3 regions of the Dorea sp. AM58-8 genome follow, and region 2 is predicted to be linked to each of the others. Evidence: predicted binding sites of a transcription regulator. Region 2 holds the regulator's gene; each other region holds the start of a gene.
The links. Region 2 encodes Rex, which represses fermentation and respiration genes when NADH is low (regulators of the CRP and FNR family bind a similar motif). Its sites were predicted from a motif close to ATTGTTAANTANTTAACAAT; they were not measured.
Positions count from the first base shown of each region.

Region 1 (5,154 bases), on a different contig from region 2:
TGGACCGGCAGGTGCCGGAAAAAGTACAATAGCCAAGTTGGTGGCGGCCAGACAGAATTGCATCTATGTGGATACGGGCGCAATGTACCGTGGCCTTGCTGTACATTTTCTCGGAAAACAGATTGATCCATCAGATATCAATGCGGTAATTGATGCCTGCCGGGATGCGGATGTAAGTATCCGTTACGAAGACGGTATGCAGCAGGTGTATTTGAATGGAACGAATATTACCGGACAGCTTCGAAGTGAAGAAGTCGGCGATATGGCGTCTAAGACATCTGCGATTCCTGAAGTTCGCACAAAACTTCTGGAACTGCAGCGCACTATGGCAAGAGAACATGATGTAGTGATGGATGGAAGAGATATCGGAACCAATATCCTGCCAGATGCAGATGTGAAGATATATCTGACTGCAAGTGTGGAAACTCGTGCTAAGCGGAGATTTGATGAGCTTCAGGCAAAAGGACAGGAATGTGATCTGACTAAGATTCAGGAAGACATCAGAGCGCGGGATCACAGGGATATGACGCGAGAGACTGCGCCGCTCAAACAGGCAGACGATGCAGTGCTGGTGGACAGTTCTGATATGAATATAGAAGAAGTAACAGATGCGATTCTTGCGATATGTGCAGATAAGCAGAAGGAGACGGTATGAAAGTTCTGTTAGCTAAGACTGCCGGTTTTTGCTTTGGAGTGAAACGTGCGGTTGATACCGTATACCAACAGGTAGAAGAGAATAAAGACTGTAAGATCTATACGTTTGGTCCGATCATTCATAACGATGAAGTGATCAAGGATATGCAGGCGAAAGGTGTGACTGTACTGGAGGGAGAAGAAGATCTTCCAAAGGCAAAGAACGGGATTGTGATCATACGATCCCACGGAGTGCCGAAACGCATCTGTGACCGAATGGATGAACTGGGGATTCAGTACGTCGATGCGACCTGTCCATTTGTGAAAAAGATTCATAAAATTGCAATGGAAAAAGCAGAAGAGGGCGCATTTCTTGTGGTGATAGGCAATCCGGTACACCCGGAGGTAGAAGGCATTATGGGCTGGGCTGGGGAAGATGCGGCTGTTATTTCTACGGCAGAGGAAGCGGAGCATCTGACGGTGCCAGAGGACAGGAAAATATGTGTTGTTGCACAAACGACATTTAATTACAATAAATTCAAAGAATTGGTTGAAATTATTTCGAAAAGGCGTTATGATATAAGTGTTTTGAATACGATTTGCAGTGCGACGAAAGAGCGGCAGACTGAAACCGCCCGTATTGCAGACAGGGTCGATGCGATGATCGTTATTGGAGATAAACGAAGTTCCAATACCCAGAAGCTATTCGAGATATGCAAGAATGCATGTAACAATACGTACTATATACAGACACTTGACGATTTGAATGTGAATCAATTAAGGTCCGTGGAAACAGTAGGTATTACAGCAGGGGCATCCACGCCCAATAATATAATTGAGGAGGTTCAAAATTATGTCAGAATTAACTTTTGAACAAATGCTAGAAGATTCGTTGAAAACAATTCACAACGGAGAGGTGGTTGACGGTACGGTCATTGACGTTAAGCCAGATGAAATTATTTTAAATATAGGTTACAAGGCTGACGGAATCATTACAAAGAGTGAGTACACGAATGAGGCCGGTGCAGATCTTACAACTATGGTATCAGTTGGAGATTCAATGACAGTTAAAGTATTAAAGGTAAATGATGGCGAAGGTCAGGTATTATTGACATACAAGAGACTGCTTGCTGAAAGAGGAAATGAAAGACTGAAAGAAGCTTTCGAGAACAAAGAAGTACTGAAAGCACCAGTTGTTCAGATCCTTGGTGGTGGATTAAGTGTTGTTGTTGATGAAGCAAGAGTATTTATCCCGGCAAGTCTGGTATCTGATACTTATGAAAAAGATCTCAGCAAATATCAGGGACAGGAAATTGAGTTCGTAATCAGTGAGTTCAATCCTAGAAGAAACCGTGTGATCGGTGACAGAAGACAGCTTCTGGTTGCTGAGAGAGCAGAAAAGCAGAAAGAACTTTTCGCAAATCTTCATGTTGGAGATACAGTAGAAGGTGTTGTAAAGAATGTTACAGATTTTGGCGCATTCATCGATCTTGGTGGAGTAGATGGTCTGTTACATATTTCAGAGATGTCCTGGGGACGTGTTGAGAATCCTAAGAAAGTATTCCAGGTTGGCGAAAAGCTGAAAGTACTCGTGAAAGATATTCACGATACTAAGATCGCACTCAGCCTGAAATTCCCAGAGACTAATCCATGGGCTAATGCTGCAGAAGATTATGCAGTAGGTAAAGAGATCACAGGTAAGGTTGCAAGAATGACAGATTTTGGTGCATTCGTTGAACTCGCTCCTGGAGTAGATGCTCTGCTTCATGTTTCACAGATTTCTCGCGCACATGTTGAAAAACCATCTGACGTACTTTCAGTTGGACAGGAGATTACTGCTAAGATTGTAGATCTGAACGAAGCTGAGAAGAAGATCAGCCTGAGCATGAAAGCACTTGAGAAACCGGAAGAGGCATCTGAAGGTGAAGAGGCTTAATTACTGATAAGAACAGACTTGATATATATGAAAAAGATAGCAAAGATAGGGACACGAAAGTGCCTCTATCTTTCTGTGTTGTTATGCCTAAAATGTTAAATAATAGGCAAGCTGTATTGAAAAATGTACAACGAAACATCCTACATTTATGGAAAATTAGGAGATTTTTTTGTATATTATATATAATAAACTAAAAGGAAGGAAGGAAAAGGAATGGCACTGTTAACATTTAAGGGTGGTATTCATCCGGATGACGGCAAGAGTCTGGCAAAAGATAAGGCGATTGTTGATGTGAAGCCAAAAGGAGATCTTGTATATCCGCTTTCGCAGCATATCGGTGCTCCGGCAACTCCAATTGTTGCCAAGGGAGATCACGTGCTGAGAGGACAGAAGATTGCGGAAGCTGGCGGATTTGTTTCTGCTCCGATTTATGCTTCAGTATCCGGAACGGTAAAAGCAATTGAACCTCATTTTAATCCTACTGGGGCAAAGGTGAACTGCATCGTAGTAGAGAATGACGGAGAGTACAAGGAAGTTGAATATGCTCCAGTAAAACCGTTGGAGGAAATGACAAAAGAAGAGATATTGAATGCGATCGGTGAGGCCGGTGTTGTAGGTATGGGTGGAGCTGGATTCCCTACTAAGGTGAAGCTTTCGCCAAAAGAGCCGGAGAAGATTGACTATATTATAGCAAACTGTGCGGAGTGTGAGCCATATATCACTGCCGATTACAGACGTATGATGGAGACGCCGGAACGCCTTGTTGGTGGTATGAAGGTTGTCCTTTCACTGTTTGAACATGCAAAAGGTATTTTTGGCGTGGAAGATAATAAGCCAGATTGTATCGAGAAGCTGAAAGAACTTACAAAAGATGAGCCTCGTATGGAAGTTATGGCATTAAAGACCAAATACCCTCAGGGTGGTGAGCGTCAGCTGATCTATGCTACAACCGGGCGAGCAATCAACTCTACTATGCTTCCGGCAGATGCGGGATGTGTTGTAGATAACGTTGAGACTATGATCAATATTTACCAGGCAGTTGTAGAAGGAAAGCCTTCTATTGAACGTATTGTTACTGTCAGTGGTGATGCGATCAATGAGCCTGGTAACTTCCGCGCACCATTTGGTATGAATCAGATGGAACTTGTAGAGCAGGCTGGTGGATTTAAGGAAGAACCAGAAAAGGTGATTTCCGGTGGTCCGATGATGGGATTTGCCATGTTTACTGTAGATGTACCTGTTACGAAAACATCTTCTTCAGTTCTGGCATTTGTAAAAGATTCGGTTAAGAGACTGGAAGAGACCGCATGTATCAACTGTGGACGTTGTGTGGATGCCTGTCCAAGCCGTATTATTCCGTCTCGTCTGGCTGATTATGCACAGCATCATGATGCGGAGACATTTGAAAAAATGAACGGTATGGAATGCGTAGAGTGTGGATCATGTAGTTACGTCTGTCCAGCTAAGAGACCGTTGAAACAGTCAATCGGTTCCATGAGAAAGATTGTTCTGGCTAATCGCAGAAAGAAAAAATAACAAGAGAGGAAGAGGTGAACAAAAGTGGAGAATCAGTTAAATATTTCATCTTCACCACATATACGTTCCAAAGTTACTTCCAGCAATATTATGCTCATGGTAACAATTGCTCTGTTGCCGGCATCTGCATTTGGAGTATATAATTTTGGAATGGATGCACTGCTGATGCTGATCGTTACGACTGCAACAGCTGTGCTTACAGAGTTTATTTATGAAAAGCTTATGCACAAGAAGATCACAATCGGTGATTTCAGTGCTGTTGTAACAGGACTTCTGCTTGGACTTAATATGCCACCTACAGCACCGTTGTGGATGGGAGCACTTGGTAGTGTATTTGCTATCCTGATCGTCAAGCAGCTGTTCGGAGGTCTGGGACAGAACTTCATGAACCCGGCACTTGGAGCAAGATGTTTTCTGTTGATTTCTTTTGCAGGACAGATGACCAAGTTCGTTTATGATGGAGAGACAGGACCGACACCACTGGCATATCTGAAGGAAGGAGCACTGTCAAGTGTGAATTCTATGGACATGCTGATCGGACGTATTCCAGGTACGATTGGTGAGACATCTGTGATCGCAATCATTATTGGCGCGATTTTCCTGATTATGTTGGGAATTATTGATCTTCGTATTCCTGGTACATATATTGTAACATTTGTATTGTTTATTGGTATCTTCGGACAGTTCTCTGATGCAAATGTAGGATTTTTTGATCCTCAGTTCATCACTGCAGAGTTGTGTGGAGGTGGTCTGATGTTAGGTGCATGGTTCATGGCAACTGACTACGTTACATCACCGATCACCAAATCCGGTCAGATCGTATACGGTATTGTACTTGGACTTCTGACTGGTCTGTTCCGTCTGTTCGGTGGATCATCAGAAGGTGTATCCTATGCGATCATCATCAGTAACCTTTTAGTTCCACTTATTGAGAAGGTTACTCTTCCGAAACCATTTGGCAAAGGAGGAGAAAAATAATGAACAAGATTATTAAAAATACAGCGATCCTTACAGCAATCACTCTGATTGCAGGACTTTTGCTGGGACTG
Region 1 covers NZ_QSDM01000011.1:39,631-44,784, reverse strand. The annotation lists gene cmk ((d)CMP kinase) at 1-655, shown strand, start outside; gene ispH (4-hydroxy-3-methylbut-2-enyl diphosphate reductase) at 652-1,506, shown strand; gene rpsA (30S ribosomal protein S1) at 1,487-2,569, shown strand; gene rsxC (electron transport complex subunit RsxC) at 2,783-4,105, shown strand; gene DXA18_RS09355 (RnfABCDGE type electron transport complex subunit D) at 4,130-5,083, shown strand; gene DXA18_RS09350 (RnfABCDGE type electron transport complex subunit G) at 5,083-5,154, shown strand, end outside.
Region 1: rsxC (electron transport complex subunit RsxC) is a predicted target of Rex. The motif match lies at 2,661-2,680, and genes of this name have one in related genera.

Region 2 (5,154 bases):
GCAGGACAGGAGATGTATCTGCAGGTTGCGTATACCTGTTCGGCAGAAGAAGCTGAAGAATGGAAAGCAGAAGTGGAAAATAGATTTCCGGAATATGAAGTGCATATGGATCCGTTGTCATTAAGTGTAGCCTGCCACATTGGACATGGTGCCAGAGCAATTGCATGTAGCAGGAAAGTACCGGAACTCAGCTGATTTTACAGATATTTTGTTCGTTACCATGATAAAAACGCCCGTTTATTAGCGGGCGTTTTCATATATCTGTTTGTTACGCCAGTTCTTCCCATCTGGCGTAAAGTTCTTCTAATTCTTCTGCGATTTTAGATTTTTCCAGTGCCAATTCCTGGCATTTTACAGAATTGGTATAGATCTCTTCCTGAACCATTAGTTCGTCAATCTCGCCGTCACGTTCTTCCAGTTCAGTAATGCGTTCTTCTGTCTTTTTTAATTCATTCTGACGTTTGCGTTCCTTAGCCTGTGCTTCTTTCTGTTCCTGCCAGCTGAGCTTAGCCTGAGATTCTGGTTCCGGTGCACATACATCAGATGGAGCGGAAGAGACGCCGGTATAAGCCTGGGTCAGTTCATCCTTCTTTTCAAGATAGTAATCATAGTTACCAATATAATTGACAAATGTCTGTTCGGTCAGTTCCAGAATTCTTGTAGCTGTACGGTTGATAAAATATCGGTCATGAGATACATAGAGTACCGTACCGGTATAATCGTTCAGAGCTTTTTCAAGAATTTCCTTAGAAGTAATATCCAAGTGGTTGGTAGGTTCGTCCAGGATAAGGAAATTTGCTTCAGACAACATGAGCTTGGCAAGTGAGACACGCCCACGTTCACCACCGCTTAAAGAACTGATCTGCTGAAACACTTCATCGCCGGTAAAGAGAAAAGCCGCCAGTGTCTTTCGGATCTGTGTATTGGTTAGCGTCGGATAATCGTCAGAAATCTCATCAAAGATTGTTTTGTCCATATGCAGGACGTGATGTTCCTGGTCATAATAACCGATTTTTACCTTGGAACCGAGGGTAAAAGTACCACTGTCTGCCGGAATAACCTGATTCAGTATCTTCAGCAGTGTAGTCTTTCCGGTTCCATTGTCACCGATGATCGCTACGTGCTCGCCGCGGTGGATCTCAAAACTGATATCTTGAAATAAAGTATGTGGCGGGAATGCTTTGGACAGATGTTCTACCGACAGCACGTCATTACCACTGACGACAGAAGGCTCCAGCTTTAAATGAATATCCGTATGAAGCTCCAGAGGCTTTTCTACAGGCTGAATACGATCCAGCATCTTCTCACGGCTTTCTGCACGCTTAATAGACTTCTCACGGTTGAAAGAGCGGAGTTTTTCAATAACAGCTTCCTGATGTTTGATCTCACGCTGTTGATTTAAGTATTCTTTTAATCTTGCTTCACGGAGCATTTCTTTTTTCTCGGCGTAAGCAGAGTAATTGCCTTGAAATACGGAAAGTTTACCCATTTCTACTTCAATGACCTTTGTAACAACTTTATTCAGAAAATATCGGTCATGGGATACAATCAATACCGCTCCAAAATAATTCAATAAGTAGGTCTCCAACCATGCAATGGAATTCAGATCCAGGTGGTTGGTAGGCTCGTCCAGCAGAAGAATATCTGGCCTGGTAAGCAGAAGCTTACTGAGAGATACGCGAGTCTTCTGACCGCCGGACAGCGTATCTACGGGCTTGTCAAACTCATCCTCAGCAAAACCGAGACCTTTTAATACACCGACAATCTCGCTTTCATAGGAGTATCCGTCTGCCAGTTCAAAGGCACTGGTCAGATTATGATAAGTATTCAACCGGCTTTCCAGTTCATCGCCGGTCAGATCTTTTAATTCTTTTTCAATCTCGCGGATTCTTGCTTCCATGGCAATGACATCGGCCTTGGCTGAACGTACTTCTTCGTAGATTGTATTGCCGGATACCAGCTCCTGATGCTGGGACAGATAACCAAGTGTCTTACCTTTTGTAAGGGTGATCGTACCGCCATCAGCTGTAAGATCGCCGACGATCATTTTCAGAAGAGTAGACTTGCCGGCACCATTGATACCGACAAGGGCTGCTTTTTCATGGTCTTCTATATGAAAAGAGCCATTTTGTATAATAACGTGTTCCCCAAATGCTTTGGAAACATCATGACATGCTAAAATCATGATACACCTCCATAATTCTCTGTGTATCATTATACCGAAAAGAACAGAAAATACAACTAAAGTTAATGAAAGTTTGTACAAAAGTTTGACTTTGTGTTAACAATCAGATATAATTATTCCATAATATTATGGGTAGGTGAACAACAGTGGAGACAAGAAAGATTTCTCAGGCGGTAATTCGCAGACTTCCAAGATATTACCGATATCTGGGTGAATTATTAGAAGATGGTGTCGAACGTATATCATCTAATGATTTAAGTAAAAGAATGAAACTTACTGCATCACAGATTCGACAGGATTTGAACAACTTTGGCGGATTTGGTCAGCAGGGATATGGTTATAATGTAAAATATCTTCATACTGAAATTGGTAAAATCCTTGGATTGGAGAACAAGCATAATTTTATAATCGTTGGCGCAGGTAATTTGGGACAGGCTTTGGCAAATTATTCACATTTTGAAAATCAGGGATTTATCCTGAAAGGTATCTTTGATGTGAATCCTACACTGAGAGGTATGTCAATTCGTGATGTGCCGGTTCGTATGATGAGTGAGATGAAAGATTTCATTAAAGAGAATAATATCGAGATTGCAGTTCTTACAATTCCGAAGGAATGCGCAATTGATGTGGCGAAGGATCTGGTAGATGCCGGTATTCAGGCCATCTGGAATTTTGCGCATGTAGATCTGAATGTACCGGATAATGTAATTGTAGAAAGTGTACATTTATCAGAAAGCTTAATGAGATTATCTTATAATATCAGTCGATATAATGAGGATCATGCAGACAAATAACAGACAGAATAATGGCGTGTAATGCGGGCTGTGAAAGCAGACTTCTTTACACGTCGTTTTTTTTGCAGTGATCTGCGCCTAAGGCAGAAAGGAAGTATATGCAGTATTTATTAAATGCGGAACAGATGAAAAGTGCGGACAGTCATACTATACAGGATCTGGGAGTTTCATCCAGAACACTGATGGAACGGGCTGCTGCAGCCTGTACTGATTATATAGAAGAACAAAAGTGGCCGCTGACACATGTATGCATTGTGTGTGGATCAGGAAATAACGGAGGCGATGGCTTTGCTATTGGAAGCATTCTGAAAGAGAAAGGCTGCCAGGTGACAGCAGTATTTGCCGGACGGATGACAAGCCGAACAGAAGAGTGTATATATCAGATGGATCAGTTCGAACAGCGTGGAGGAATTCTTCTCACAGAATGGCAGGATAATGATTACAGCATTGTAATTGATGCATTGTTTGGTGTAGGATTGAATCGTGAGATTACAGGACACTATCTGGAAATACTTCAACATATGAATATGTCATCGGGACGGAAACTCGCGGTTGATATTCCGTCCGGTATCTCAGCTACGGATGGACGTGTATTCGGTGAAGCGTTTCAGGCAGATGCAACCGTAACATTCCAGGATCGAAAGCTGGGTCTGTTTCTGTTTCCCGGTGCATTGTATACCGGAAAAGTCTGCGTGACAGATATCGGAATTGACAGTTTTACAGTAAAGGAACAGCTGGATACTGCATATGCATTAGAAATGAGTGATATTGCCAAACTTCTGCCTGAACGTCCGCCATATGCGCATAAAGGTACATTTGGAAAATTATTATTAATTGCCGGAAGCAGTGGAATGGCAGGAGCTGCATTCTTAAGCGCCTGTGCTGCTTATCGCATGGGAGCAGGACTCGTACGCATTTATACCACTGAAGATAACCGAAGTATTTTACAGCAGCTGATTCCGGAAGCTATTATCACAACATATACGGAATATGACGAAGCAAGTCTTCTGTCGGTACTGGAGTGGGCTGATGCAGTCTGTATAGGATCAGGTCTTGGAAGATCTGATGTAGCAGATCTGATTGTAAATACCGTTTTGAAAGAAATAAATGTGCCATGTCTGATTGATGCGGACGGAATTAATATATTGGCGACGCATCCGGAATGGAAGGACCTGCTGGCAGAAGGCAATTATGTACTGACTCCACATTTGAAGGAATTATCCAGATTAACAGGACGGCCTGTCAACGAGATACAAATGCATCGAAGAGAGGTCCTGGAACAGACGGCAAGAACTTTAGATGTTACTCTGGTACAAAAAGATGCACGTACTTTTGTGGGAGCAAAGGGCAGAAGAATGTATGTGAATCTTACCGGAAATGCTGCAATGGCAAAAGCAGGTTCCGGAGATGTGCTGGCCGGAATTATTGGCGGACTTATGGTGCAGGGATGCGATAATTATGATGCCGCTGTTCTTGGAGTTTATCTCCATGGACTTGCGGGAGATATTGCAAGAAATGAAATGGGGTGCTATAGTGTATTGGCGAGGGATCTTGCTGATGCACTTGGATCAGCGATCCAAATGACAGAAAACTGGAAGGCGGAAAAATGATGAAAGAATATACAAGAGTGTGTGCCAGAATTGATCTGGACGCCATAGAATATAATATGGATCAGATGCATGAAACGGTTGGTGATGCGACTAAGATCATGGCTGTTGTCAAGATGGATGGCTACGGTCACGGGGCGGTACCAATCGCATGTGATCTGGAGAAAAAAAACTACTTGTGGGGATTTGCTACAGCCACACCGGATGAGGGTGTGATTCTGCGTGCAAACGGTATTAGGAAACCGATACTTGTATTGGGTCCTGTTTTTCCATCACAGCAGGCAGAAGCAATTGAACATGAGATCCGTTTCACCTGTTATACGAAAGAAATCGCAGAGCAGATTTCTGAGACAGCAGTAAAGCTTGGAAAGACAGCGTACGTCCATATCAAATTAGACACTGGAATGTCGAGACTTGGATTCCAGATCGATGAGGAGAATGCAGATACAATCGCAGAGATTGCAAAGCTTCCAGGCATTGAGATGGAAGGAATGTATACACATTTCTCCAAAGCAGATGAAGTAGACAAAGCTTATGCCCATAAACAGTTGGAGCGCTATCTGTGGAT
Region 2 covers NZ_QSDM01000014.1:73,575-78,728, reverse strand. The annotation lists gene DXA18_RS11045 (DegV family protein) at 1-195, shown strand, start outside; gene abc-f (ribosomal protection-like ABC-F family protein) at 269-2,185, opposite strand; gene DXA18_RS11035 (redox-sensing transcriptional repressor Rex) at 2,332-2,979, shown strand; gene DXA18_RS11030 (NAD(P)H-hydrate dehydratase) at 3,078-4,589, shown strand; gene alr (alanine racemase) at 4,589-5,154, shown strand, end outside.

Region 3 (5,154 bases), on a different contig from region 2:
TCCTTAACACCATATTCTTTAATTGTTCTCTTGATTCCAACTTTTTCTTTCAGTTCTGCGATAGCTTTGATGAAGTTATCAAATACTTCGTCATCATTCTTACCTGTTACGCCACAGAATCTTCCAAATTCAGCATATCTCTCTTTAGCCTTTGGATATGGATACTGAGAGAATGTTCCCATCTTAACCGGTGCCGGATCTGCATTGTATTTCATAACAAGCTCGATCAACAATGCGTTAGCAATACCGTGTGGCAGGTGATGATATGCACCAAGCTTGTGTGCCATAGAGTGGCAAACTCCCAGGAATGCATTGGCAAATGCCATACCAGCCATTGTAGATGCATTAGCCATTCCTTCTCTTGCAATCGGATCAGCAGCGCCCTTCTCGTATGCATCTGGCAGATATGTAAAGATGTTCTTACCAGCTTTGAGAGCCAGACCATCTGTATAATCTGTAGCCATGATAGATACGTATGCTTCCAGAGCATGTGTCAGGGCATCGATACCTGATGCACTGGTCAGTCCCTTCGGCTGAGTCATCATGAAGTCTGTATCTACGATTGCCATGTTCGGCAGAAGCTCGTAGTCAGCGATCGGCCATTTTGTACCTGTGTCTGCATCTGTGATGATTGCAAACGGTGTAACCTCAGAACCTGTACCTGATGAAGTAGGAATTGCTACCATCATAGCTTTCTCACCCATCTTCGGGAATGTGTATACTCTCTTACGGATATCCATGAAGTCCATAGCCAGGTCTTCGAACTTACACTCTGGATGCTCATACATGAGCCACATGATCTTCGCTGCGTCCATAGATGATCCACCGCCAAGAGCGATGATTACATCTGGCTGGAATGCCTTTAACTGCTCCAGACCTTTTCTTGCAATCTGAAGTGTCGGATCCGGTGCTACTTCATAGAAACATGCATACTGAATGCCCATCTCATCAAGTTTATCAGTAATAGGAGCTGTCATACCGCTGCTGAACAGGAATCCGTCAGTTACGATAAACGCTTTTTTCTTATCATAATAATTCTTTAATTCATCCAGTGCTACTGGCAGGCAACCCTTCTTAAAGTATACCTTCTGAGGTGTTCTGAACCACAGCATATTTTCTCTCCTTTCGGCAACGGTCTTGATGTTCAGCAGGTGTTTCGGACCTACGTTCTCTGATACAGAGTTGCCGCCGTAAGAGCCGCATCCCAATGTCAGTGATGGAGCTAATCCGAAGTTATAAAGGTCACCAATACCACCGTGAGAAGAAGGTGTGTTGATCAGAATACGGCAGGTCTTCATGCGTGCTGCATGCTCAGCCATCTTCTCTTTTTCATTTACATTGATGTACAGAGATGATGTATGTCCGTATCCACCGTCAGATACAAGCTGCTCAGCCATCTGAAGTGCTGTCTCATAATCTTTTGCTTTGTAAAGAGCAAGTACCGGAGACAGCTTCTCATGTGCAAATGGCTCAGATACATCTACAGATGTAACCTCACCAATCAGGATCTTGGTATCTGCAGGTACTTCAAATCCAGCTAATTTAGCGATCTCTGCCGCAGGCTGTCCTACGATCTTAGGATTAACGCTTCCTGCAGGTGTCAGGATAATCTCACGAACCATATCCAGTTCTTTCTTATTAAGCATATGACATCCACGTTTGATAAACTCAGCGCGTACTTCGTCATAAATGTCTGCGATTGCTGTAACAGACTGTTCAGATGCACAGATCATGCCATTGTCAAATGTCTTAGAATGGATAACTGAGTACACTGCTGTCTGAATATCACAGCTTGAATCCATGATAACCGGTGTGTTACCAGGTCCTACACCAAGTGCCGGCTTTCCTGATGAGTAAGCTGCTCTTACCATTCCCGGACCACCTGTTGCAAGAATCTCATCTGCATTAGCCATGATCAGACCGGACATCTCAACGGTTGGCTCTTCCAGACAGTCGATGATACCTTCCGGTGCACCAGCTTTTACAGCTGCTTCTGCTACTAGCATAGCTGCTGCTCTTGTACATTTCTTAGCACGTGGATGTGGGCTGATGATGATTGCGTTTCTTGTCTTCAGACAGATCAATGTCTTGAAGATAGCTGTAGATGTCGGGTTCGTTGTAGGAATGATAGCTCCTACCAGGCCAACCGGCTCAGCGATCTTCTTAATACCATATGCAGGATCCTCTTCCAGAACACCACATGTCTGCAGGTGACGATATTTATTATAAGTATACTCTGCTGCGTAATGGTTCTTGATTACCTTATCTTCTACGATTCCCATTCCTGTCTCTTCGGCTGCCATCTTTGCCAGCGGAATACGTGCCTTATTAGCTGCCATAGCCGCTTCGAAAAAGATCTTATCAACCTGTTCCTGAGTGTATGTTGCAAAGATCTTCTGGGCCTCTTTCATCTTGGCCATCTTCTGCTCCAGCCATTCAGGTGTATTAACTTCCGGTGCTTTGATTTCTTCTTTCTTTGCCATAACTTCCTCCTTAATATGTATTTTTGTTTGGCTCTAATCTCTGACTGTATTGTGCCATATTATTTTGTAAATTTCAAGTATTTTTTGCTAAATTTACTGACATTTTTGTGTCACACAGGTTAATTTTTTCACTACTTGTGAAATAATTATCTTTAAATAGTGTTTAGTAGTACTAATTACTACCATTCTTATCAATCACATTCCATCTTTTGTGTATTTTGTCAGTCAATTGACTTCTTTTATTTGTTTTTTTGGTTAATTATTAGTCTAAATTACACACGTTTTTATACATTTTTAACAATCAGAGCGTGTTCTATTTTTATTTTTTGTTCACATTTGCCTATACTTTATTTAGATTGACTATTCTGAAAAAGATGCGTTACAATGTATACGGAATTTTTTTAGGAGGATAAGCCATGAAAATCGTATTTCTAGAAGCACAGAGCATCGGAGACGACATTGATCTTTCCGGATTTGATGCTCTTGGAGAAGTCGTTAAATACCCAATCGCAACTGCCGAACAGACACCAGAACTGATTGCCGATGCGGATATCGCCGTACTCAGCAAGATCCCTGTCAACGAAACCACCGTAGGTGCAGCCAAGAACCTGAAGCTGGTCTGCCTGACTGCAACGGGAACCAACAATCTGGACAAGGATTATCTGGACAGCCACGGTATCGCATGGCGCAATGTAGCAGACTATTCTACCGAATCTGTGGCGCAGCATACATTTGCCATGCTCTTCTATCTGTTGGAAAAGCTCCGTTACTATGATGACTATGTAAAAGATGGAGCCTATACGCAAGATACCGTATTCACTCACTTCGACGAGCGTTTTTGCGAGATAAAAGGTAAAACCTGGGGAATCATAGGTCTTGGCAACATCGGACGCCGTGTAGCTGCGATTGCATCCGCATTTGGTGCCAATGTCATCTACGCTTCTGCATCCGGAAGAACGGCTCAGGACGGCTATCATCAGGTAGATTTGGACACCTTATATGCAGAATCCGATATTATCTCCGTACATGCACCGTTGAATAAATATACAGAGAATCTTATTAATAAGGATGCCCTGAGCAAAATGAAATCAAGCTGTATCTTTATTAATGTTGGACGAGGACCGATCGTGGTCGAAGAAGATCTGGCTGACGCACTGGAGAACGGCGAGATTGCCGCTGCCGGACTGGATGTACTCCGCGTAGAACCAATGCTTGCCGATAATCCGTTAGGACGGATCAAAGACAGTAAAAAACTCCTGATCACTCCACACATTGCATGGGCAAGTGTAGAGGCACGCACCAGACTGATGGACATCATCCTGGGACAGATCAAGGAGTTCTTTGATATAAAATAAGCTGCCGCTGATTATTAATTTTTATTCTGAAAAAATTCAGATAGTACAGTCATAACCGCACCTGCAAAGATAGCAAAGTCTCCCACATTATAGGTAATGGAAGAGAACTTTTCCCAGTGGGTGCGGATTCCTATATAATCCACTACTTTTCCGTGTCTGACACGATCGACAAAGTTACTGAGCGCACCACCAGTCATACACATCATGCCAAGCTTCAGCAGATGTCCGCCTTTCTGATGAAGTAAGATAAAATCATACGCCACGACTGCTGCCACCGCTGATGTGGTCAGCATCCGCATAGTCTTCGGCTGATCCTGCAGCAGGTTAAACGCCACTCCCCGGTTATACACCTTGCGGATAGAAAATGGCGTGCCGGAGAGTTTTTTCTCCTCACCTGGTTTTATACATTTCTCTACGCGGCTCTTCAGATAAAGATCCATTCCACAGATAACTGCTGCAACTGCCGGATATAGTCTGGACTTCATTATTCTTCTGAGGTCTCTTCAAAAACCTCTTCCTCTTCCGTTGCATCCGCTGCAGCAACACCATTGATGCGGTCAATCTCTGCCTGAATCTTTGTAACTTCTTCATTTCTCTGAGCGATTGCTTCACAAAGTGCTGCCATATCCGTATCAACAACTTCACCGTTACGATACTTTTCAAATATGATTTTGCCGATATCCATATAATCTCTGTCATTTGCCCGACCCAGAAAGCGGATATCGCTCTTTCTCTTCTGTATCTCCAGTGTATCTTCTGCCTTCTTCCCCAGATCATTTGCCGTCTCTGAAAGTCTCTTTCCTAAATCATCAAAAAATCCTGCCATCTCTGTCATCCTTTCTTGTATATATACGTTTTATAACTCCCGAATCGTCCGCAGTGTCTCATAGAGATCCAATGCACCATATCCCCAGGCTTTATCTGGATACTCAATATCTGTCCGTTTTCTGGCACCTAATATAAAAAGTCCTTTGAGCTGCATCGTATCATAACCTGCCGACCGCTTTTCCTGCTCCAACAGCCATTCCAGCAAAAGCGCACTCGCACCTGCTGCAATCGCTACCCCAATGCTGGAACCGCTTCGCTCTGCGAATCTTCCTCCCGGCAACGCTCCGGTCACATTCACGCCCGGCACTGCAAAATCCGGCTTTACACTATTAAGTCTAGTATAGCCTCTGCCTGAGTTAATATCAATACTATTCTCATCTCCATTATAGTAGGCTGCTGTGATCACAGATCTCGTTGTCCCAGGTCCGGTAAGCGTTGTATCCGGATCAGACTCCAGAAAGATTACATTGCCTGTCAGGAACTCCTTC
Region 3 covers NZ_QSDM01000010.1:70,914-76,067, reverse strand. The annotation lists gene adhE (bifunctional acetaldehyde-CoA/alcohol dehydrogenase) at 1-2,483, opposite strand, end outside; gene DXA18_RS08920 (D-2-hydroxyacid dehydrogenase) at 2,900-3,838, shown strand; gene lspA (signal peptidase II) at 3,853-4,323, opposite strand; gene DXA18_RS08910 (hypothetical protein) at 4,323-4,664, opposite strand; gene DXA18_RS08905 (S8 family peptidase) at 4,695-5,154, opposite strand, start outside.
Region 3: adhE (bifunctional acetaldehyde-CoA/alcohol dehydrogenase) is a predicted target of Rex. The motif match lies at 2,618-2,637, and genes of this name have one in related genera.